Regions from separate parts of the Modestobacter sp. SYSU DS0511 genome, predicted to be linked through region 2. Evidence: predicted binding sites of a transcription regulator. Region 2 holds the regulator's gene; the other holds the start of a gene.
The links. The regulator LexA, encoded in region 2, represses DNA repair genes until DNA is damaged. The targets are predictions, from matches to a motif close to TCGAACANNTGTTCGA.
Positions count from the first base shown of each region.

Region 1: the regulator LexA is predicted to act here: its motif matches at 1,600-1,615, upstream of ruvC (crossover junction endodeoxyribonuclease RuvC).

Region 1 covers NZ_JBJGZY010000028.1:23,739-34,838, forward strand. The annotation lists gene ruvB (Holliday junction branch migration DNA helicase RuvB) at 1-375, opposite strand, end outside; gene ruvA (Holliday junction branch migration protein RuvA) at 372-1,010, opposite strand; gene ruvC (crossover junction endodeoxyribonuclease RuvC) at 1,007-1,579, opposite strand; gene ACI783_RS14280 (YebC/PmpR family DNA-binding transcriptional regulator) at 1,785-2,543, opposite strand; gene pdxT (pyridoxal 5'-phosphate synthase glutaminase subunit PdxT) at 2,540-3,205, opposite strand; gene pdxS (pyridoxal 5'-phosphate synthase lyase subunit PdxS) at 3,202-4,110, opposite strand; gene ACI783_RS14295 (hypothetical protein) at 4,160-4,708, opposite strand; gene ACI783_RS14300 (glycosyltransferase family 4 protein) at 4,720-5,949, opposite strand; gene ACI783_RS14305 (phosphatidylinositol mannoside acyltransferase) at 5,949-6,866, opposite strand; gene pgsA (phosphatidylinositol phosphate synthase) at 6,905-7,570, opposite strand; gene ACI783_RS14315 (HIT family protein) at 7,571-8,155, opposite strand; gene thrS (threonine--tRNA ligase) at 8,152-10,194, opposite strand; gene ACI783_RS14325 (CapA family protein) at 10,272-11,100, opposite strand, start outside.
Region 2 covers NZ_JBJGZY010000038.1:12,668-23,767, forward strand. The annotation lists gene ACI783_RS16380 (MFS transporter) at 1-177, opposite strand, end outside; gene ACI783_RS16385 (ArsR/SmtB family transcription factor) at 243-773, shown strand; gene hflX (GTPase HflX) at 856-2,340, shown strand; gene ACI783_RS16395 (phosphatase PAP2 family protein) at 2,507-3,244, shown strand; gene ACI783_RS16400 (hypothetical protein) at 3,216-4,283, shown strand; gene lexA (transcriptional repressor LexA) at 4,348-5,163, opposite strand; gene ACI783_RS16410 (LysM peptidoglycan-binding domain-containing protein) at 5,411-5,953, shown strand; gene nrdR (transcriptional regulator NrdR) at 6,267-6,776, shown strand; gene ACI783_RS16420 (vitamin B12-dependent ribonucleotide reductase) at 6,938-9,838, shown strand; gene ACI783_RS16425 (hypothetical protein) at 10,367-10,609, shown strand; gene ACI783_RS16430 (hypothetical protein) at 10,683-10,832, opposite strand; partial or broken gene ACI783_RS16435 (DUF2795 domain-containing protein) at 10,858-11,067, opposite strand; gene ACI783_RS16440 (DUF881 domain-containing protein) at 11,097-11,100, shown strand, end outside.

The DNA of each region.
Region 1 (11,100 bases), on a different contig from region 2:
CAGCACGTCACCGGAGCCGAGGTTGGACAGCATCGCGGCCAGGTCACCCGACCGCTCGATCGCCGGGCCGCTGGTGATCTTCACCGCCGTGCCGAGTTCTGAGCCGATGATGAGCGCGAGACTGGTCTTGCCCAGTCCGGGCGGGCCGGACAGCAGCACGTGGTCCGGCGGGCGGCCGCGGCGCTTGGCGCCCTCCAGCACCAGGTCGAGCTGGCGGGCCACCTTCGGCTGGCCGATGAAGTCGGCCAGCGAGTGCGGACGCAGCGCCGACTCGACGACGCGTTCCTCGTCACCAGCGGACGCTTCCACCGAGAAGTCCCGGCCGTACCCCTCGGCGGCCTCCCCGGTCAGCGACCGGTCGAACGGCGAGGTCACGAGCGGCCCAGGAGCTGCAGCGCCTGCCGCAGCAGCACCGCCACCTGCACCCCGCCGGCGGCCTGCTGCTCCTCGGCGACCGGCTCCAGCGCGGCCAGCGCCGTCTCCGCCTCGCGGCTGGACCAGCCCAGCCCCACCAGCGCGGCGGTGAGCTGGTCGCGCCACGGCGCGACCGGCGTGACCGGGGCCAGCCCGGCGGGCAGCGGGCCACCGTCGAGCTGGGTGTCGACGGTGGTCGCGCCCAGGCGGTCGCGCAGCTCCAGCACCAGCCGCTCGGCGCCCTTCTTGCCGATGCCCGGCACCTGCATCAGCGCCTTGAGGTCACCCATCGACACGGCCCGGCGCACCTCCCGGGGCGGGTGGATGGCCAGCACCGCCTGGGCCAGCCGGGGACCGACGCCGTTGGCGGTCTGCAGCAGCTCGAACAGCTGGCGCTCGTCGTCGTCGGCGAAGCCGTAGAGGGTGAGCGAGTCCTCCCGGACGACGAGGCTGGTCGACAGCCGCGCCTGCTCCCCCACCTGCAGCCGCGCGATCGTGCCCGGGGTGCACTGCACCGAGAGCCCGACCCCGCCCACCTCGACGACCGCGCCGTCGGGCGAGACGGCCGCCACCCGGCCGTTGACCGAGGCGATCATCGGGCCGACACCCCCGTCCAGCGCGGCACGGTGCGGGCGCCGGGCAGCGGCGCGCCGATGCCCCCGGCGAGCGCCGCGGTGCGCAGCCGGTGCTGAGCGGGGGCGCGCCAGGTGTGGCAGATCGCCAGCGCCAGCGCATCGGCGGCGTCGGCCGGCTTGGGCGGGCTGGCCAGCCCGAGCACCCGGGTGACCATGAGGGTGACCTGCTCCTTGTCGGCGCGGCCGTTGCCGGAGATGGCGGCCTTGACCTCGCTGGGCGTGTGCCAGGCGACGGGGAGGTCGGCCTGGGCGGCGGCGAGGGCGGCGACCCCGGCGGCCTGGGCGGTTCCGGTCGCCGTCCCCTTGTTGTTCTGGGTGAAGACCCGCTCGATGGCCACGGCCGTGGGCCGGTACTCACGCAGCAGCGCGGTCACGGCGGTGTGCACCTCCAGCAGCCGGAGTTCCAGGTCCAGGTCGGGGGACGTGCGCACGACGCCGACCCCCAGGGAGACCGGCCGTGCACCGGGCCGCCCCTCGACCACGCCCCACCCGCAGCGGGTGAGCCCCGGGTCGATGCCGAGCACGCGCATGCCCACTCCCCCACCATCGCACGAACACCTGTTCGATGGGAACGCTAACCGGGGAACCGGACGCGACCCGGGCACGACACGCACCCAGCCGTCGGCCCCGCTGCAGGGCCCCGCCGCGAGCCTGCGAGTGGCGGGGGGCAGCGGGCGGAAGGACCCCCGCGCCCCCAGCCCCTCGCGAGCTCGCGGCCGGATCCTGCGCAGGGGCCTAAGCGTCGGCGGTGACCTGCTCCATGACCTCGTCGGAGACGGCGTAGTTCGCGTAGACGTTCTGCACGTCGTCGAGGTCCTCGAGGGCGTCGATCAGCTTGAACACCTTGGCCGCGCCCTCGACGTCGAGCTCCACCTGGACGCTGGGCACGAAACCCATGTCGGCGGAGTCGTACTCGATGCCGGCCTCCTGCAGCGCGGTGCGGACGGCGACCATGTCACCGGGCTCGCTGACCACCTCGAAGGTGTCGCCCAGGTCGCGGACCTCCTCGGCCCCGGCGTCCAGCACGGCCAGCAGCACGTCGTCCTCGGTGTGGCCGGCGGCCGGCACCACGACCACGCCCTTGCGGGAGAACAGGTAGGACACCGAGCCCGGGTCGGCCATGGTGCCGCCGTTGCGGGTCATCGCGGTGCGCACCTCCATCGCCGACCGGTTCTTGTTGTCGGTGAGGCACTCGATCAGGACGGCGACCCCGGCCGCCGCGTAGCCCTCGTAGGTGATGCCCTGGTAGTCGACGCCGCCGGCCTCGGCACCCGAACCGCGCTTGACCGCGCGGTCGATGTTGTCGTTGGGCACCGAGCTCTTCTTCGCCTTCTGGATGGCGTCGAACAGCGTCGGGTTGCCCGCCGGGTCACCGCCGCCGGTTCGGGCGGCCACCTCGATGTTCTTGATCAGCTTGGCGAAGAGCTTGCCGCGCTTGGCGTCGATCCCGGCCTTCTTGTGCTTGGTCGTCGCCCACTTGGAATGGCCGCTCACGACTTACCCCCTCCACTGCCGACGCCTGCGATGGCGCCGTCGGAACGCTGGTCCCGGGCACGGGCTGCCCGCACCAGTTCCACGAAGGACGCGTGCACCCGGATGTCACCGGTGAGCTCGGGGTGGAAGCTGGTGGCCACCAGGGATCCCTGGCGGACGGCGACGATCTTACCGTCGGCCGGGCCGCCCACGACCCGGCCGAGGACCTCGACGCCGTCGGCGGCCTGCTCGACCCACGGCGCGCGGATGAAGACGGCGTGCACGGGGCCCCCGTCGACGCCGGCGATCTGCACCTCGTCCTCGAAGGAGTCGACCTGCCGGCCGAAGGCGTTGCGCCGGACCGTGACGTCCAGCCCGCCGATGGTCTGCTGGCCCGCCGGGGCGTCCAGCACCCGGTCGGCGAGGAGGATCATCCCGGCGCAGGAGCCGTAGGCGGGCAGCCCGGCCCGGACGGCGTCCCGCAGCGGCTGGAGCAGCCCGAACCGCTGGGCGAGGTTCGCCATCGTGGTCGACTCGCCGCCGGGCAGCACCAGCCCGTCGACCGCGGCCAGCTCCTCGGGGCGGCGGACCGTCACCGCCCGGGCGCCGGCGGCGGTCAGCGCCACCAGGTGCTCCCGGACGTCGCCCTGCAGGGCGAGCACACCGATGACCGGCGCGCTCACCAGCCGCGGGTGGAGTACCGCTCGGACTCCGGCAGCGTGCTCACGTTGATGCCGACCATCGGCTCGCCCAGCCCGCGGGAGACCTTGGCGATGACGTCGGGGTCGTCGGCGAACGTGGTGGCCTGGACGATCGCTGCCGCGCGCTGCGCCGGGTCGCCGGACTTGAAGATGCCCGAGCCGACGAAGACGCCCTCGGCGCCCAGCTGCATCATCATCGCCGCGTCGGCGGGGGTGGCGATGCCGCCGGCGGTGAACAGGACGACCGGCAGCTTCCCGGTGCGGGCGACCTCGACGACGAGGTCGTGGGGGGCGCGCAGCTCCTTGGCCGCGACGAACAGCTCGGTGTCGTCCAGCGTGCCCAGCCGCTTGATCCCGGCGCGCAGCGCACGCATGTGCCGGGTGGCCTCCACGACGTTGCCGGTGCCGGCCTCGCCCTTCGAGCGGATCATCGCCGCGCCCTCGGCGATGCGGCGCAGCGCCTCACCGAGGTCGGTGGCGCCGCACACGAACGGCACGGTGAACGCGTGCTTGTCGATGTGGTGCGCCTCGTCGGCGGGTGTGAGCACCTCGGACTCGTCGATGTAGTCGACGCCGAGGCTCTGCAGCACCTGCGCCTCCACGAAGTGCCCGATCCGCGCCTTGGCCATCACCGGGATGGAGACCGCGTCGATGATCCCCTGGACCATGTCCGGGTCGCTCATCCGCGCGATGCCGCCCTGGGCGCGGATGTCGGCGGGCACCCGCTCGAGCGCCATGACGGCGACGGCGCCGGCGTCCTCGGCGATCCTCGCCTGGTCGGGGGTGACGACGTCCATGATGACGCCGCCCTTGAGCTGCTCGGCCATGCCGCGCTTGACCCGGTCGGTGCCGGTGCCGGGCTGGTGCTGGGGGTCGGTCAGGGACACGGTGTGGCCTTCCAGGTCGTCGCGCGCGGACGGCCCAGCGTACGGCGGGTCAGCCGGAGGCCCGCCCGGCACCGGAGGCCACCCCGGCGGGGGGACCGGTGAGCACCGCGTCCAGGCCGTCGTCGATGTCGAAGTACCGCGGCAGCGGCCGGCCGGCGTGCAGCCGCATCACCCGGGCCGGCCGGCCGCGGCGCAGCACCAGGGTGTCGCGCACGGCGTCGTTGTAGAAGCGGCGGGCCAGCCCGACCCGCATCCCGGTGTCCTGCAGCTCCGGTGGGCGGAGCGCCGGCGGCACCCGGCGGAGCAGCGCGCCCAGCCGGTTCTCCGCGGCCTCGCGGTCACCCGCCGTGGGGGCACGTGCCCCGGCCGCCGCCCTGGCCAGCGCGGCGGCCAGTTCGGGTCCGAGCTCGTCGGCCCGCTCGCGGGCCAGCGCCGCGGCCAGCTCCGCCCGCCGCAGCAGCGCGGCGTCGAGCACCTCGCGCGCCCGGCGGACCCGCCCGGCCAGCCGCCGCAGCCGGGTCAGCGTCCAGGCCGCCCAGGCCAGCGCGAGCACCGCCAGCACGGCGACGGCGAGCAGGAGCTCGGTGGCGGTGGTCATGGGACCTCAGGCTAGCGGCGGACCCGGCGGCGGAAGGGCCACGGCGGCGCGACGCGCTCACCCAGGTCGCCGGCGACGTGCCCGAGCAGGGCGGCGTCGTCCTCGGTGGAGGCGGTGACCGCGGCCCCGCCGGGGGGTGCGACCGTCTCGTAGACGGCGAGGATCCGGCGGGCGACGACCGACCAGTCGTAGCCGGCGACGACCTGCCGGCCGGCCTCGACCAGGGCGTCGCGGCGCACCGGGTCGGCCAGCAGCCCGCTCAGCGCCGCGGCCAGCGCGGCGGAGTCGCCGCGGCGGACCAGCACCCCGGCGGCCCCGTCGCCGAGCACCCGGGCGAAGGCGTCCAGGTCGCTGGCGACGACCGGGGCCCCGGCGGCCATGGCCTCGAGCAGGATGACGCCGAAGGACTCGCCCATGAGGTTCGGCGCGCAGTAGACGTCGATCGACCGGAGGAACGCCGCCTTGGCCGGCTCGTCGACCTCCCCGAGCAGCGTGACGTGCGGGCGGAGGTCGTCCCCCACCAGCTCGGTGAGCTCGTCGGGGTCGCCGCGGCCGGCGATCAGCAGCCGGGCGCCGGGATGGGTCGCCACCACCGTCCGCATCGCCGCCAGCAGCACCGGCAGCCCCTTGCGGGGCTCGTCGTAGCGCCCCAGGAAGCCGATCGTGGGGCCGTCCTCCCCTCGCCGGTGACCGGGCAGCGAGGGCCCCTCGGCGAAGGCCGGCACGTGCACGCCGTTGGGGATGACCACGGCATCGCCGCCCAGGTGCTCGACCTGGACGCGGCGGGCGAAGTCGGACACCGCGATCCGGCCGTCGACCTTCTCCAGCCAGGGCCGGGCCCACGGCCCGAGCGCCGCCAGCACCTTGGACCGCGTGGTCGCCGCGTGGAACGTCGCCACGATCGGCCCCTGGGCGATGATGCACACGAGCAGCGACAACGAGACCGAGGCCGGCTCGTGCACGTGGACGACGTCGAAGTGCCCCTCGCGCAGCCAGCGGCGGGCCCGGGCCGCGGAGACGAGCCCGAAGGACACGCTGGCCATCGAGCCGTTGTACGGCACCGGCACCGCCCGTCCGGCCCAGGTCACGTGCTCGGCCGGCAGGTTCTCCTCGTGCTCGGCGGGGGTGAGCACCTCGACGTGGTGCCCCAACCGGCGCAGCGTCTCGGCGAGGTCGCGCACGTGGTACTGGACGCCGCCCGGGACGTCCCACGAGTAGGGGCACACGAGGCCGACGCGCATCAGCGACCCCCGGGGGCGACCGGGTCGGGACCGACGTCGGGCCAGATTCGTCCGAGCACGTGCCAGTCCTCGGGCCGTTCGGCGATCGTGGTGGCGAACGCGGTGGCGACCTGCTGCATGGCGGCGCCCACCCGGTCGCGCAGTCGGCCCGGGCCCGCGACCGGCACCTCGGGGTGGACCACGAAGCGCCAGCCGGCGCCGTCGAACTGGCAGACGGCCGGGAGCAGGGCGGCACCCGTCTGCGCCGCGAGCAGCGCCGGACCGCCGGGCATGGTGGTGGGCCGGCCGAAGAAGTCGACCGGCACGCCGTCGCCGGAGAGGTCGCGATCGACCAGCAGGCAGGTGGTGCCGCCGGCGGACAGCCACTCGCGCAGCACCGCCGACGCCGGCCGCTCGCCGCCGGTGAGCGGCAGGATCCGCATGCCCAGCCCCTCCCGGTAGTCGACGAACCGCCGGTAGAGCGACTCCGGCCGCAGCCGCTCGGCCACCGTGACGAAGGGGCCGCCCAGCCAGTCGATCAGCCACACGCCGGCCACGTCCCAGTTGCCGCTGTGCGGCAGGGCGACGACCACACCCCGGCCGTCGGCGCCCACCCGCTCCAGGTGTTCCCGCCCGACCATGGTGGCCCCGGCGAGCACCTGCGTGGTGCCCATGGCCGGCAACCGGAAGGCCTCCTGCCAGTACCGGGCGTACGAGCGCATCGCCCGGCGGGTGAGTTCGTCTAGCTCGGCTCCGTCCAGCCCGGTGACGACCCGCAGGTTGGCGCGCAGCTGGCGCACCCCCCGCCCGTTCCGGGCGGCGGCCCAGGACCCGCCGGCGCCGAACGCCGCCGAGGCCACCGGCGCGGGCAGCAGCCGGACGGCGCGCCAGCCCGCCGCGTACCCGCCGTCGGTCAGCCGTTCGCGCAGGGTGGCCACGCGGTCGGGGCGCAGGGCACCCGGTCGGCGACCGGGGCTCACGGCGCGGGGTCGGCGGCCGACGTCGGGCCCTGCGCCGGGCGGGGAGCCGCCGGCAGGGGCCGACCGCGGGACTGGCGGTGCACCTCGGCGAACCGCTGGGCCACGGTGACCGCACTGCCGACGAGCAGGACCCAGAGCGCCACGTGCACCGCGTACGGGATCCCCAGACCGGTGAAGCCGGTGCCGACCAGCACCAGGATCAGCCGCTCGGTGCGCTCGACGACGCCGACGTCGCAGCTCAGGCCCACCCCCTCGGCCCGCGCCTTGACGTAGGAGGTGAGGATGCCGAGCACCAGGCAGACCAGTGCGAGCAGCACCAGCAGCCGGTTGTCCCCGGCGCCGGAGAACCACCAGGCCAGGCCGGCGAAGATGGCCGCGTCGGCGGCGCGGTCGCCGGTGGAGTCCAGCACCGCGCCGAACACCGACCCGCCGCCGCGGGCGCGGGCCAGCGCCCCGTCGAGCATGTCGAGCAGGACGAAGACGGTGACGGTGGCCGCGCCCCAGAACAGCCAGCCGTTGCCGATGAGGAAGACCGCGGCGGCGACCGCGCCGAGCGTGCCGGTGGCGGTGACCGCGTCGGCGGTGACCCCGGCCCGCAGCAGCCCGCGCACCACCGGTGCCCAGAACCGGGCGACGGCCGGGCGCAGGTTGACCCCGAGCACTCAGGCCCCCGTTCCGGCACGACCGGCCGCGGGCCAGGCCTCGGCGAGCAGCCGGCGGGTCTCGGTGAGCACCTGCGGCAGCACGCGGGTGAGCCCGATCACCGGCATGAAGTTGGTGTCCCCGCCCCAGCGCGGGACGACGTGCTGGTGCAGGTGGTCGGCGATGCCGGCGCCGGCGATCGCCCCCTGGTTCATCCCCACGTTGAACCCGTGGGCGCCGCTGACCGACCGGACCACCCGCATCGCCGTCTGGGTGAAGGCGCCCAGCTCGGCGACCTCGGCGTCGGTCAGGTCGGTGTAGTCGGGCACGTGCCGGTACGGGACGACCATCAGGTGCCCGGCGTTGTACGGGTACAGGTTGAGCACCGCGTAGACGGTCTCCCCCCGGGCGACGACGAGGCCGTCCTCGTCGGGGAGGCCGGGGATCCGGTCGAACGGGCAGTCGCCGGCCGCGTCGCTGACCGGCTTGTTCTCCCCGCGGATGTAGGCCATCCGGTACGGCGTCCAGAGGTGCTCGAAGCCGGCCGAGGGACCTCCGTCGTCGTTGACGACGGGGATCCTCAGCTCCTCCTGCGCGTCGCTCATCCCGCAGCCGCCGGCTCGGCGGCAGGCTCGGCCGCCGACGGGTCGCTGTTGTCCCGGGCGGCGACCCAGGCCACCACCTGCTCGACGGCCTCGGCGACCGGCACCCCGTTGCGCTGCGAGCCGTCGCGGTAGCGGAAGGAGACCGCTCCCGCCTCCGCGTCGGTGGCGCCCGCGATGAGGACGAACGGCACCTTCTGCTTGCTGGCGGTGCGGATCTTCTTCTGCATCCGGTCGTCGGAGTCGTCGACCTCCACCCGGATGCCGCGGGCGCGCAGCTGCCGCGCCACGTCGGTCAGGTAGGGCACCTGCTCGTCGGTGATCGGGATGCCGACCACCTGGACCGGCGCCAGCCAGGCGGGGAACGCGCCCGCGTAGTGCTCGGTGAGCACACCGAAGAACCGCTCGATCGAGCCGAACTTCGCCGAGTGGATCATCACCGGCTGCTGCCGGGTGCCGTCGGCGGCGCTGAACTCCAGGCCGAACCGGGCGGGCTGGTTGAAGTCGTACTGGATGGTCGACATCTGCCAGGTGCGGCCGATGGCGTCCCGGGCCTGCACCGAGATCTTCGGCCCGTAGAAAGCCGCGCCGCCCGGGTCGGGCACCAGCTCCAGCCCGGTCTCCCGCGCCGCGTCCTCGAGCACCGCGGTGGCGACGGCCCACTCCTCGTCGGAGCCGATGAACTTGTCGGACTCCCCGCGGGTGGACAGCTCCAGGTAGTAGTCGTCCAGGCCGAAGTCGCGCAGCAGCCCCAGCACGAAGGCCAGCAGGTGCCGGATCTCGCCCGGCGCCTGCTCGGGGGTGACGTAGCTGTGCGAGTCGTCCTGGGTGAGCCCGCGCACCCGGGTCAGGCCGTGCACGACGCCGGACTTCTCGTAGCGGTACACCGAGCCGAACTCGAAGAAGCGCAGCGGGAGCTCCCGGTAGGACCGCCCGCGCGACCGGAAGATCAGGTTGTGCATCGGGCAGTTCATGGCCTTGAGGTAGTACTTCGAGTTCTCCAGGTCCATCGCCGGGAACATGGTGTCCTCGTAGTACGGCAGGTGGCCGGAGGTCTCGAACAGCCCGCCCTTGCTGATGTGCGGGGTGCCGACGTAGTCGAACCCCTCCTCGATGTGCCGACGGCGGACGTAGTCCTCCATCTCCCGCTTCACCACCCCGCCCTTGGGGTGGAAGACCACGAGCCCGGAGCCGATCTCGTCGGGGAAGCTGAACAGGTCGAGCTCGACGCCCAGGCGCCGGTGGTCGCGGCGCTCGGCCTCGGCCAGCTGCTCCAGGTACGCCTTGTGCGCGTCCTTGCTCTCCCAGGCGGTGCCGTAGACCCGCTGCAGCTGCGGGTTCTGCTCGCTCCCCCGCCAGTAGGCGGCGGCGCTGCGGGTCAGGGAGAACGCCGGGATGCTGCTGGTGCGCGGCAGGTGCGGGCCCCGGCACAGGTCGGTCCAGACCCGCTCGCCGGTGCGCGGGTCGAGGTTGTCGTACATGGTCAGCTGCGCGCCGCCGACCTCGACGTCCGCGCCCTCGGCGGCCTCGTCGCCGGCGCCCCCCTTGAGGCCGATCAGCTCCAGCTTGTACGGCTCGTGCGCCAGCTCGGCCCGGGCCTCGTCGTCACCGATCTCCCGGCGGCTGAAGTGCTGCCCCTGCTTGACGATCGCCTGCATCCGCTTCTCCAGCGCCTGCAGGTCCTCGGGGGTGAAGGGCCGCTCGGGGTCGAAGTCGTAGTAGAAGCCGTTCTCCACCGGCGGGCCGATGCCCAGCCGGGTGCCCGGGAAGAGGTCCTGCACCGCCTGCGCGAGCACGTGCGCGGCGGAGTGCCGGATCACCGCCCGCCCCTCGGGGCTGGCGGCCACCACCGGCTGCACCTCGGCGTCGGTCTCCGGGGCCCAGGCCAGGTCCTTGAGGTCACCGGTGGCCACGTCCCGGACGACGACGGCGGCCTCGGCACCCTTCAGCGCGACCCCGGCGTCCTTGAGCGCCTGCAGCGCCGTCGTCCCGGCCGGGACCCGGATCGGGGTGGCGGCGGTCGGGGAGGGCGGGGCGGACACTCGAGCTCCTGGGGGTCGGCGCGGTCCGGCCGGGCGGCCGGGACCCTGAGACTAGTGCGCCACCGGCCCCGGCCGGGTCACCCGGGGACGACCCGGAGGCCGTCGGCGACGGCGCCGCGGGCGTCGAGGACCGCGGTGATCCGGGCGGTGCTCACCGGGTCGGCCGGCACCAGGGTGACCGCGTCGGCGCCCAGCTCGATGCGCACCGGCACCGCCTCGGCCTGCGAGACGGTGAACCGGCCGTCGTCGCCGCGGGTGAAGGTGAACCGGGCGATCACCGAGTCCTCAGTGTCGTGCCCGCGGGTGGCGTGCTCGGCGAGGTGGTTGCCCAGCCCGTAGGCCACCCACTCCCCGTCGATCCGCTCGAAGGGCTGGACGACGTGCGCGTGGTGGCCGAGCACCAGGTCGACGTCGGGCGAGGCGAGCAGGGTGCGCACCGCCTCCTCCTGGGCCGGGAGCGGCGCGGAGTCGTACTCCGCGCAGCAGTGCACGCTGGCCACCACGACCTCCGCGCCCGCCGCCCGCGCGGCGGCCGCGTCGGCGAGCACCCCGCTGACGTCGGGCAGGTCGAAGGTGTCGATGGCGAAGGGCGCGTCGGCCGGCAGCGGCACCCCGTTCAGCGAGAACGTGGTGGCCACGTGCCCGACCCGGACACCCCCGGCGTCCACGATCGTCGGTGGCTCCCCCGCCGTGCGGTGCGTGCCGGTGTGCGCGATGCCGGCGGCGTCCAGGGTGTCCAGGGTGCGGACCAGCCCGGCGAACCCGGCGTCCAGCGAGTGGTTCGAGGCGGTGGAGCACAGGTCGTACCCGGCGCCGGCCAGGGCGTCGACGATCTCCGGTTGCACCGCGAACGACGGGTAGCCCGAGTACGGCCCCCCGGCCGGCGCGACCGGGGTCTCCAGGTGG
Region 2 (11,100 bases):
GGCCGCGGTCTCCAGGGCGGTGAGAAACCCCATCTGCAGCGGCGTCGCGTCCAGCAGCGAGACCGCCAGCACCGGCAGGGCGAGGAGGGTGACCTGGGTGCCGACCTGGCTGACGGTCTCCGCGGCCCACAACCTGCGGAAGTCGGCGTGCCTCAGCAGGCTGCGGTCACTGGTCACCGGGCGAGGCTGGGGCAGTGATCGGGAGATGTCAATCACTGCGGTCGGCGTCCTACGCTGGCCGGATGAGCGAGCGGGAGCAGTCGGCGCGGATCTCCGGTGAGCGCCGTCCGGCCACCGACGCGGAGGCCCGCGCCCTCGCTTCCGCCGTCCGGTTGCGGATCCTGCGGCTGTGCCTGCACGAGCCGCTCACGAACAAGGAGATCGCGGCCCGGCTGGGCCGCAACCCGGCCACGGTGCTGCACCACGTGCGCACCCTGGTCGACACCGGCTTCCTCGGCGCCGAGCCGGTCCGGCGCGGCAACCGGGGCGCCCGGGAGGTGCCCTACCGGGCCACCGGGAAGAGCTGGTTGATGGACGGCGCGGGCGCGGCGCCGCCGGGGTCCGACGTGGTGCTGGCGGCCTTCCTGCAGGAGGTCGCCGCCGTGGGCGAGGAACACCTGGAGAGCACCCGGCTCGGGCTGCAGCTGGACCCGGGTTCGGCGGCGGAGTTCCGCAGCCGGCTGTACGGGCTGCTGGACGAGTACGCCCGCCGGCCGGCGGACCCGGCGGGGGAGCGGTGGTCGGTCTACCTCGGGATGCATCCGGAGCCCTGAGGTGTTGTACCGGGCGATGACGACACAGTCGATGACGACAACTCACTCGCCCCGCACCGAGGGGCGTGCCACGCTGGACCCGATGACCACCGCTGCTGACCGCGACGCCCTCGCCGCCGAGGACCGCGCTCCGACCGCTCCCGCTCCCACCCGCCCGGCGCCGGCCGGGGCCTGGGAGGAGCCGGACGACACCACCGGCTCCTACGCGCTCGAGGAGCGCGGCGCCCTGCGGCGGGTGGTCGGTCTCTCCACCGAGCTCACCGACATCACCGAGGTCGAGTACCGCCAGCTGCGCCTGGAGCGCGTCGTGCTGGTGGGCGTCTGGACCGAGGGCACCGCGGTCGACGCGCAGCGCTCGCTGGCCGAGCTCGCCGCGTTGGCCGAGACGGCCGGCTCTGAGGTCCTGGAGGCCCTGGTCCAGCGCCGCGACAAGCCCGACCCGGCCACCTACGTCGGCTCGGGCAAGGCGACCGAGATCCGCGACATCGTCGCCGCCACCGGCGCCGACACCGTGGTGTTCGACGGCGAGCTCACCCCCGGCCAGCTCAACCAGCTGGAGAAGGTGCTCAAGGTCAAGGTGGTCGACCGGACCGCGCTGATCCTGGACATCTTCGCCCAGCACGCCACCAGCCGGGAGGGCAAGGCGCAGGTCGAGCTCGCCCAGATGCAGTACATGATCCCGCGGCTGCGCGGCTGGGGTGAGTCGATGAGCCGGCAGGCCGGTGGCCGTGTCGCCGGCGGTGGCGGCATCGGTACCCGTGGTCCCGGTGAGACGAAGATCGAGACCGACCGCCGCCGGATCCGCGCGCGGGTGAGCAAGCTGCGCAAGGAGATCGCCGGCATGGCGACGGCGCGCGCGACCCAGCGCTCGAGCCGATCGCGCAACGCCGTCCCGAGCGTGGCGATCGCCGGGTACACCAACGCCGGCAAGTCCAGCCTGCTCAACCGGCTCACCGACGCCGGGGTGCTGGTGCAGGACGCGCTGTTCGCGACCCTGGACCCGACGGTCCGCCGCGCGCAGACGCCGGAGGGGCGCGAGTACACCCTCACCGACACAGTGGGGTTCGTGCGGCACCTGCCGCACCAGCTCGTCGACGCGTTCCGTTCGACGCTGGAGGAGGTTGCCGGCGCCGACCTGCTGCTGCACGTCGTCGACGGCTCCGACCCCGACCCGATCGGGCAGATCAACGCGGTGCACACCGTGCTCTCCGAGATCGACGCCTCGGCGGTGCCCGAGCTCATCGTCGTGAACAAGGTGGACGCGATGAGCGAGGAGGACGTCCTCACGCTGCGCCAGGCCCTGCCCGGGGCCGCGTGGGTCTCCGCGCGGACCGGTGAGGGGATCGAGGCGCTGCGCGACGTCGTCGCCGCCCGGCTGCCGCACCCGCACGTCGACGTCGACGTCCTCGTGCCCTACGACCGGGGTGACCTGGTCGCCCGGGTGCACCGGGACGGCGAGGTGCTCGCGGAGCGGCACGAGGCCGACGGCACGCGGCTCACCGCACGGGTCGACGACGGGCTGGCCGCGGCGCTCGACGAGTTCACCACCCCCGTCGCCGGCGGCTGACCGCCCGGGCCGGTGGCGCCGTCCGCCCGGGTGCCCGGGCGGCGGACTCGCCGGCCGGGGCCGGTGGCCGGCCCGACCACTGCGCGGCGCGACCTCGTCCGGTCGCGCCGCGCAGTGCTGTCCCGAGCGGGTCACGGAGAGGTCACGGTGCCGGTACCGTGACGTCGTGGCGAGCGGAGCGGTGCGCGTGAGCGGCAGCGCCGCCGGTGACCCCGCGTCCCGAGCCCCGCGGGTGGTCGGCATCGGCCGGCCCCCGTGGTGGCTGGCGCTGGTCTCCGCACTCGTCGCGGCCGCCATCACCGTGGACCTCCTCGCCGGTGGCCGGCTGGAACGGCTCGACGTGGCGGTCTCCGAGCAGGTCGGCTCCTGGGGGCTGCGCGACTCCGCCGCCTACTGGCCGGTGTGGGCGTTCACCCAGGCCGGCGGACGGGTCACCATCCTGCTGGTCCTGTTCGGTCTGGTCGGCTGGCTCTTCTGGCGGCAGCGCACGGTGGCCCCGCTGGTGCGCGTGCTGCTGGCCCTCGCGCTGCTGACGGCAGCGGTCTACGCCTTCAAGTGGGGCACCGGCCGCACCGCCCCGGCCTACCCGGGCTCGTACTTCCACCGGGGCGGGGAGAGCTTCCCGTCCGGGCACGTGGCGAACGCCGTGCTGATGTGGGGCGTGGCCCGCTGGCAGGTGGTCCAGTACGGCCTGAACCCCCGGCTGCAGCGGGCGGCCTGGCTGCTCAGCGTGCTGGGGCCGGTGGCCACCGGAGTGGCCATGGTGGCGCTGAACTTCCACTGGGTCACCGATGCGGTGGTGGGAGCGGCCGTCGGCATCGTGCTCTTGGGCGTGGTTCATGCACTCGACGCAGTCGTGGTGTCACGCTGGGTCCGTGCCAGAGTGGGCCGGCCGCACGCGTAGCCGCGCCGGCCGCCGTTGCCTGGCGGACGGGGCGCTCCTCGCCCTGCCCGCAGCGGTCTGGCTCGCGGTTCTGCCGCCATCGGCGGCGCTCGCCGAGGAAGCCGCGCCGAGCACGCGCTGCACCATCACCGACCCGCGGCTGCCGGAGATCTCCGGCCTGGCCAGCGCCGGGGAGACGCTCCTGGCGATGAACGATGGTGGTGACCGGGCGGAGGTCTACGTCCTCGACACCTCCTGCGCCGTCGCGGAGGTGCGGTCGGGGAGCGTCGACCCGTACGACCCCGAGGACCTCGCCCTGGCCGCGGACGGCACGGTCTGGCTGGCCGACATCGGGGACAACAACGCCGCCCGGGAGACCGTCGCGCTGATCGGGCTGCGCCCTGACGGCGGCACCACGCTCACCCGGCTCACCTACCCGGACGGGGCGCACGACGCCGAGGCGCTGCTGCTGGCGCCTGACGGCACGCCGTACCTGGTGACCAAGGAGGTGCTCGGCGCCTCCGGCGTGTACCGCCCGGATGCGCCGCTGGCCGACGGGGCCACGGTGCCGATGACCCGGGTGGTCGGGCTGGGCTTCACCCTGACCGGTACGCCGGGCGGGCCGGTCGGCCGCGCGGGGCAGCTGCTGGTGACCGGGGGCGCGGTGTCGGCGGACGGGCAGCGCATCGCCCTGCGCACCTACACCGACGCCTACGTCTGGACGCTGACCGGTTCCGACGTGCCCGGCGCGCTGTCCGGCGCGCCGGTCCGGATCGCGCTCCCCGACTCACCGCAGGGTGAGGCGATCACCTTCGCGGCGAACAACCGCGACCTGCTGGTCACCAGCGAGGGGCTGCCGGCGCCGGTGACCCTGGTCCCGGTGTCGGCTGAGCAGGCTACGAGCACCTCGATCGATCCGGCTCCCGGTGCCGGACCGACGGGGGAGCTGGTGACCGCGGCCCCCGGCGTCGCCCCGGTGACGGCCGGCATCATCGCGGCCGGGGTGGCCACCGTGTCCGTCTGGATCGGCGGGAAGTTCCGCCGCCGCCGGCGGGAGTGACCGGCCGCCGGCGGGAGTGACCGGCCGCCGGCGGGAGTGACCCGGCCGGCGGCCGACACCGGCGTCAGACCCGGCGCAGCACCGTCACGACCCGGCCGAGGACGGTGGCGTCGTCGCCGGGGATCGGCGCGTAGGCCGGGTTGTGCGGCAGCAGCCACACGTGCCCGTCGCGGCGCTTGTAGGTCTTCACGGTCGCCTCGCCGTCGATCATCGCCGCGACGATCTCGCCGTTCTCGGCGGTGGGCTGCTGGCGGACCACCACCCAGTCGCCGTCGCAGATCGCGGCCTCGACCATCGAGTCACCGGTGACCTTGAGCATGAACAGCGTGCCCTCACCGACCAGTTCGCGCGGCAGCGGGAAGACGTCTTCGACGGCCTGCTCCGCCAGGACCGGGCCACCGGCGGCGATGCGGCCCACCAGGGGCACGTAGGTGGGTGCCGAGGCGCCCGCCTCGTCGACGCCACTGGCCGCACCGGCGGCGGCGAGCGCATCCGCCGAGGCGTCGGCGCCGGCGGTCACGCCGTGCTCGCCCGGCAACCGGACGTCCAGTGCGCGCGGCCGGTTGGGGTCGCGGCGCAGCCAGCCCTTGCGCTGGAGCACCGAGAGCTGGTGGGCGACCGAGGAGGCGGAGGAGAGGCCGACGGCCTCGCCGATCTCGCGGACCGAGGGCGGGTAGCCACGGCGTTCGATGGAGTCGCGGATGACCTCCAGCACCCGGCGCTGGCGCTGGGTGAGCCCGTCGCCGGCCTCGCCGCGGTCGGGGAACTCGCGCACGGCCGCGCCGCCGGTGTCCGCTGTGGGCTCCGCCGCCTGCCCGGCCGGGCGCCTCCGGCGGCTCGACCCCTTGCGCTCGTCCGCCGTCCGGCCGTCGACCGCCATGTGTCCTCCTCGTCCGGCTGCGCGCGCAGCTGCCCGGTGGCATCCCGCCTGCCGGGGCGGGGTGGGACGCCGTCGTGGTCTCCCTGCGCACGGTAGCGGTTCGGCGGCGGGTCTTCAAACAGGTGTTCGAACACCCGCCGTGTCGGCGCACTCCTGTCGGTGCCGTGCGGTAGACATCGCACAGACGTTCGAATCGAACAGGCGTTCGAGATCGCACCCCCGGGTGCCTGCTGTGAGGAGTGCACCGATGGTCATCGCCGAGTACCCGGACGCCACCGTCGCCCCGCTCCGCCCGCCGCTCCGGCTGGTCTCGCCGGCGCCGACCGCCCGGACGGGGTCCGCCGGGCGGGTTGAGGCCCGCCCGGCCCGCCGCCCGCCGGTGCGTCCTGGTGGGCGGCCGATGTCCTCGCCGGGGGTCGCGGTCGCGCGGCCCGTCCGCGGTGGCGACTGCGGCCCGCCCCGGGCCGCCGCTCCGTGTCCGTCGGCCGGCGAGTGGGCGGAGCTGCCGCTGCGACTCACCCGCCGTGGCCGGCGCGCGGTGGCGGCGCTGTCGGTGGCGATCGGCCTGGGGGTGGCGGTGGGCACGCTCGCGGTGGTCGCCGACGGGGAGCCCGCGCTGCGGCTGGCCGGCGCCGGCACGGTGGTGGTCCAGCCGGGCGACACGCTCTGGTCGATCGCCGGTGACCTGGCGCCCGACGAGGACCGGCGGGCGGTGGTCGACGCGATCCTCGATCGAAACGACCTCCAGGACGTCGTGCTGCAGCCCGGTCAGGTGCTCGAGCTGCCCTGATGGGGTGCAGTGGGCCCGTCGCCGCGGGCCCGGGCTGTGACGGATGGGTGCGCGAGCGGCGGGCGGGTCAGCTGCGGAACACGACACGCACGACAGGGCTTGCACACCTGTAGGGGTGGCCGTACGGTTCCACCACAACATCTAGTGCTTACACGGATGTAAGTCGTCCACAGCCGCTCCACACGTTCTCCCCGGGCCATCCACCGGATGTCCCCGGAGCAGTCCACAGGAGCGGTCCACGGGCCGGTGTCCCACGGTGTCACAGCACCGCGGTGATCCCGGTCGCGACACCTCGGGAGGAGGTGGACCGGCAGTGCGTTGCCCCTTCTGCCACAACCCCGACAGCCGCGTCATCGACTCGCGCGAGACCGACGAGGGCGCGACCACCCGGCGGCGGCGTTCGTGCCCCGGCTGCGGGCGGCGGTTCACCACCGTCGAGGAGGCGGTCCTCGCCGTCGTGAAGCGCAGCGGCGTGAGCGAGCCGTTCACCCGCGCGAAGGTGGTCGCCGGTGTCCGCCGCGCCTGCCAGGGCCGCCCGGTCGACGAGCACCAGCTCGCGTTGCTGGCCCAGCAGGTCGAGGACGCCGTCCGCGCCACCGGGTGTGCCGAGATCCCCAGCCACGAGGTCGGCTTGGCGATCCTGGGCCCGCTGCGCGACCTGGACGAGGTCGCCTACCTCCGCTTCGCCAGCGTCTACCGGAGCTTCAGCTCCGCTGCCGACTTCGAGAAGGAGATCGCCGAGCTGCGGGCCGCTGTGCGCGCCCGAGCCGGTGGGGCACCTGCCGCCGAGGACGGGCCGCCAGGCGCGGCCGGCGGGTCCTGAGGACGCCGCCCCGAACTGTCACACCCCCTGACTACACAGGTCTCGACGAGGAGACCGCACCGCACCACCCGGCTCCGGCACCCGCCGGCTTCCCCAGCCGCTCCGCCCGCACCGCCGCTCAGCTCGACGCCAGAGCACGAACACCAGGGAGCCCTCGCACGATGACCGAGACAGCCGACCGCCTCGCCACCACCCGGACCCGCCGCAGCCCGAAGGCGCCCACCCGGGGCAAGGGCCTGAAGGTCAAGCGCGTCTTCACCACTGCCGGTGTGCACCCCTACGACGAGGTGGTCTGGGAGCGCCGCGACGTCGTCATGACCAACTGGCGGGACGGCTCGATCAACTTCGAGCAGCGCGGCGTCGAGTTCCCGGCCGAGTGGAGCATCAACGCCACCAACATCGTCACCACCAAGTACTTCCGTGGCGCGGTCGGCAGCCCCCAGCGCGAGACGAGCCTCCGCCAGCTGATCGACCGCGTCGTGCTCACCTACGGTGCAGCCGGCCGCGAGCACGACTACTTCGCCTCCGAGGGCGACGCCGAGATCTTCGAGCACGAGCTCACCTGGATGCTGCTTCACCAGGTCTTCAGCTTCAACTCGCCCGTCTGGTTCAACGTCGGCACCGCCTCGCCGCAGCAGGTCAGCGCCTGCTTCATCCTCGCGGTCGACGACACGATGGACTCGATCCTGAACTGGTACCGCGAGGAGGGGCTGATCTTCAAGGGCGGCTCCGGTGCCGGCCTGAACCTCTCCCGGATCCGCTCCTCCAAGGAGCTGCTCTCCTCCGGTGGCACCGCCTCCGGCCCGGTCTCCTTCATGCGCGGTGCCGACGCCTCGGCGGGCACCATCAAGTCCGGTGGCGCCACCCGCCGCGCGGCGAAGATGGTCGTCCTCGACATCGACCACCCCGACATCGAGGAGTTCATCGAGACCAAGGCGCGCGAGGAGGACAAGATCCGCGCGCTGCGCGACGCCGGGTACGACATGGACCTCGGCGGCAAGGACATCACCAGCGTCCAGTACCAGAACGCCAACAACTCGGTCCGGGTCAACGACGAGTTCATGCGCGCGGTCGAGGAGGGCACCGAGTTCGGCCTGCGGGCCCGCTCCGACGGCTCGGTGATCGAGACCGTCGACGCCCGCGAGCTGTTCGGCAAGGTCACCCAGGCCGCCTGGGAGTGCGCCGACCCGGGCATCCAGTACGACGACACGATCAACGACTGGCACACCAACCCCGAGACCGGGCGGATCAACGCGTCCAACCCCTGCTCGGAGTACATGAGCCTGGACAACAGCTCGTGCAACCTGGCGTCGCTGAACCTCATGAAGTTCCTCAAGGACGACGGCACGTTCGACTCGAAGAACTTCGTCAAGGCCGTCGAGCTGATCATCACCGCGATGGACATCTCGATCTGCTTCGCCGACTTCCCGACCGACCCGATCGGGGAGACCACCCGGGCCTACCGGCAGCTGGGCATCGGCTACGCCAACCTGGGCGCGATGCTGATGGCCACCGGCCACGCCTACGACTCGCGGGGCGGGCAGACCCTGGCCGCGGCGATCACCTCGCTGATGACCGGCACCGCCTACCGCCGCTCGGCGGAGCTGGCCGGCGTCGTCGGCGCCTACGACGGCTTCGCCCGCAACGCCGACGCCCACGCCCGGGTCATGCGCAAGCACGCCGCGGCGAACGACGCGATCCGCCCGGTCGGTGCCGACGACGCCGACGTGCTCAAGGCCGCCACCCAGCAGTGGCAGGACTGCCTGGCCATCGGTGCCGAGAACGGCTGGCGCAACGCGCAGGCCTCGGTGCTGGCGCCCACCGGCACCATCGGCTTCATGATGGACTGCGACACGACCGGCATCGAGCCGGACTTCTCGCTGGTCAAGTTCAAGAAGCTGGTCGGCGGCGGCTCCATGCAGATCGTCAACCAGACGGTGCCGCGGGCGCTGAAGAGCCTGGGCTACCAGGAGGAGCAGGTCGAGGCGATCGTCGAGTACATCGCCGAGCACGGCCACGTCGTCGACGCCCCGAGCCTGCGCCCGGAGCACTACGAGGTCTTCGACTGCGCCATGGGCGAGCGCGCCATCTCCCCGATGGGCCACGTCCGGATGATGGCTGCGGTCCAGCCGTTCATCTCCGGCGCGATCAGCAAGACGGTCAACATGCCGGAGTCGGCGACCGTCGAGGACGTCGCGGACATCTACTTCCAGGGCTGGAAGATGGGCATCAAGGCGCTGGCCATCTACCGCGACAACTGCAAGGTCGGCCAGCCGCTGTCCGGTGGCAAGGGCAAGAACGACGGCACCAAGGCCGAGGCCGCGGTCGAGGAGACGGCGCCCGCCGCCACCGCTGCGCTGGCGCACCCGGTGCGCAAGCGGCTGCCCAAGAAGCGGACCAGCATGACGACGTCGTTCAGCGTCGCCGGCGCCGAGGGCTACATGACCGCCGGCATGTACGAGGACGGCAGCCTCGGCGAGGTCTTCCTGAAGCTCGGCAAGCAGGGCTCGACCCTGGCCGGGGTGATGGACGCCTTCTCGATCGGCATCTCGATCGCGTTGCAGCACGGTGTGCCGCTGGAGACCTACATCCAGAAGTTCACCAACATGCGCTTCGAGCCGGCCGGCATGACCGACGACCCGGACATCCGCATCGCCCAGTCGGTGATGGACTACATCTTCCGTCGCCTGGCGCTGGACCACCTGCCGGTGGACAAGCGGGCGAACCTCGGCATCTTCAGCGCCGAGGAGCGGGCCGCCCAGGTCGCCGGCTACGACACCTCCGCCGCCACCCCGCAGGTGACCGAGGAGGACGAGGTCGACGTCGAGGCGCTGCGTGGCTCGGTGCCCACCGAGGCCCCGGTGAAGGCCGAGACCGAGAAGGTCACCCAGGAGTCGCCGAAGGAGGCGATCAAGGAGGCACACTCCTCGGCCGAGCTGCTGGAGCTGGTCACCGGCACCGCGACCGACGCGCCGCTGTGCATGACCTGCGGCACGAAGATGCGCCCCGCCGGCAGCTGCTACGTCTGCGAGGGCTGCGGCTCCACCAGCGGCTGCAGCTGATGACGACGCTCGCCGGGATGTCCTGCGAAGTGCCGCGGGATGTCCCGGCGAGCCGGCCGGAACGTCACTGCGGCCTGTGGTGACGTCTCCTGCCAGGGCCAGGGCCAGGGCCAGGGCCAGGGTCAGGGTCAGGGTCAGGGCCAGGGTCAGGGCCAGCGACCCGCGGCACCTCGCCCAGTAGCTCGAGCTGCCCCGGCCCTCGTCAGAGGGTCGGGGCGGTTCCCATTGCGGGAGCCATCTCCGCCCGGTACCGGGTTCGGTGGGGTCTCCACCCGACCCGGTACCGGAGACCGATCCGGTCGGACCACCCACCGCCTCGAGGGCACCGGCTCACGCAGGGCCGGCGGGCCTCCGGAGCTCGGTGCCCGTACCCAACGGGGCGACGATGCGCTGATCGCGGACGGCGGCCCAGCCGCGGCTCGCTGCGAGCGTCAGCCCGGTCCCGGGAAGCGCCGAACCCACCCGGTTCTCGGCGCGGCAACCGGGTACGGCCGGAGCGTTCAGGCAGCGACCTCGAGGAGGACGTCCATGCGTGTGGAGGACCTGTCCGGGAACGACGCCACGGTGTACCAGGCGGTGGCCGAGCTGGAGAACACCAACTCTGCGCCACATCTGCAGGACATCGCCAGGCGGGCCGATCTGGATCCCGAGGAGACCCGCGCGGCGCTGCACCGGCTGATGAACAGCGAGCCCAGCCTGGTGCACGAGACCCCCGACACGAGCCGGACCGAGCTCGGCCCGGTCTACGAGCTGGCGCCCCGCGGCACCTGAGCCGGCACGGCACCTGAGCGAGCGCTGCGGGTAGCCGACAGGCACCTGGGCGGCCCTGTTGGTCGGGCCTGTCCTACTCGGCCGTGCGGGCTTCGCCGGTCACCCGGTCGTGCTGCGGGTCGCGAGATGGGTGCGCGATGCCCGGCGTGCTGTCGTAGCGGGCCTGCTCGGCGGCCTGCCCGGGCACCGGCCCGGGGCCCTCGTCCACCCGCAGCGACGACACGACCTCGCCCCTCGTTGCGGTAGTCGACCGGCGGGATCGCCCGGATCGCCCGCAGTACCTCCCCGGGGGCGCCCTTCTGCTGGGCGGCGGCCACGAGGTCGTCCTTGCCGGCCGGGTAGTCGACTCGTCCTGGGCCACTTGCCGGCGAGCCGGACGGAATCACCTGCCCAGCCACGCGGACGAGGTCATCCACCTCCGGGCCTGGACACGTCCTCCCTCGCGCCACCGTCGACACGAGCGGCCTGCCGCCTACGCTGGCTGTCGATGA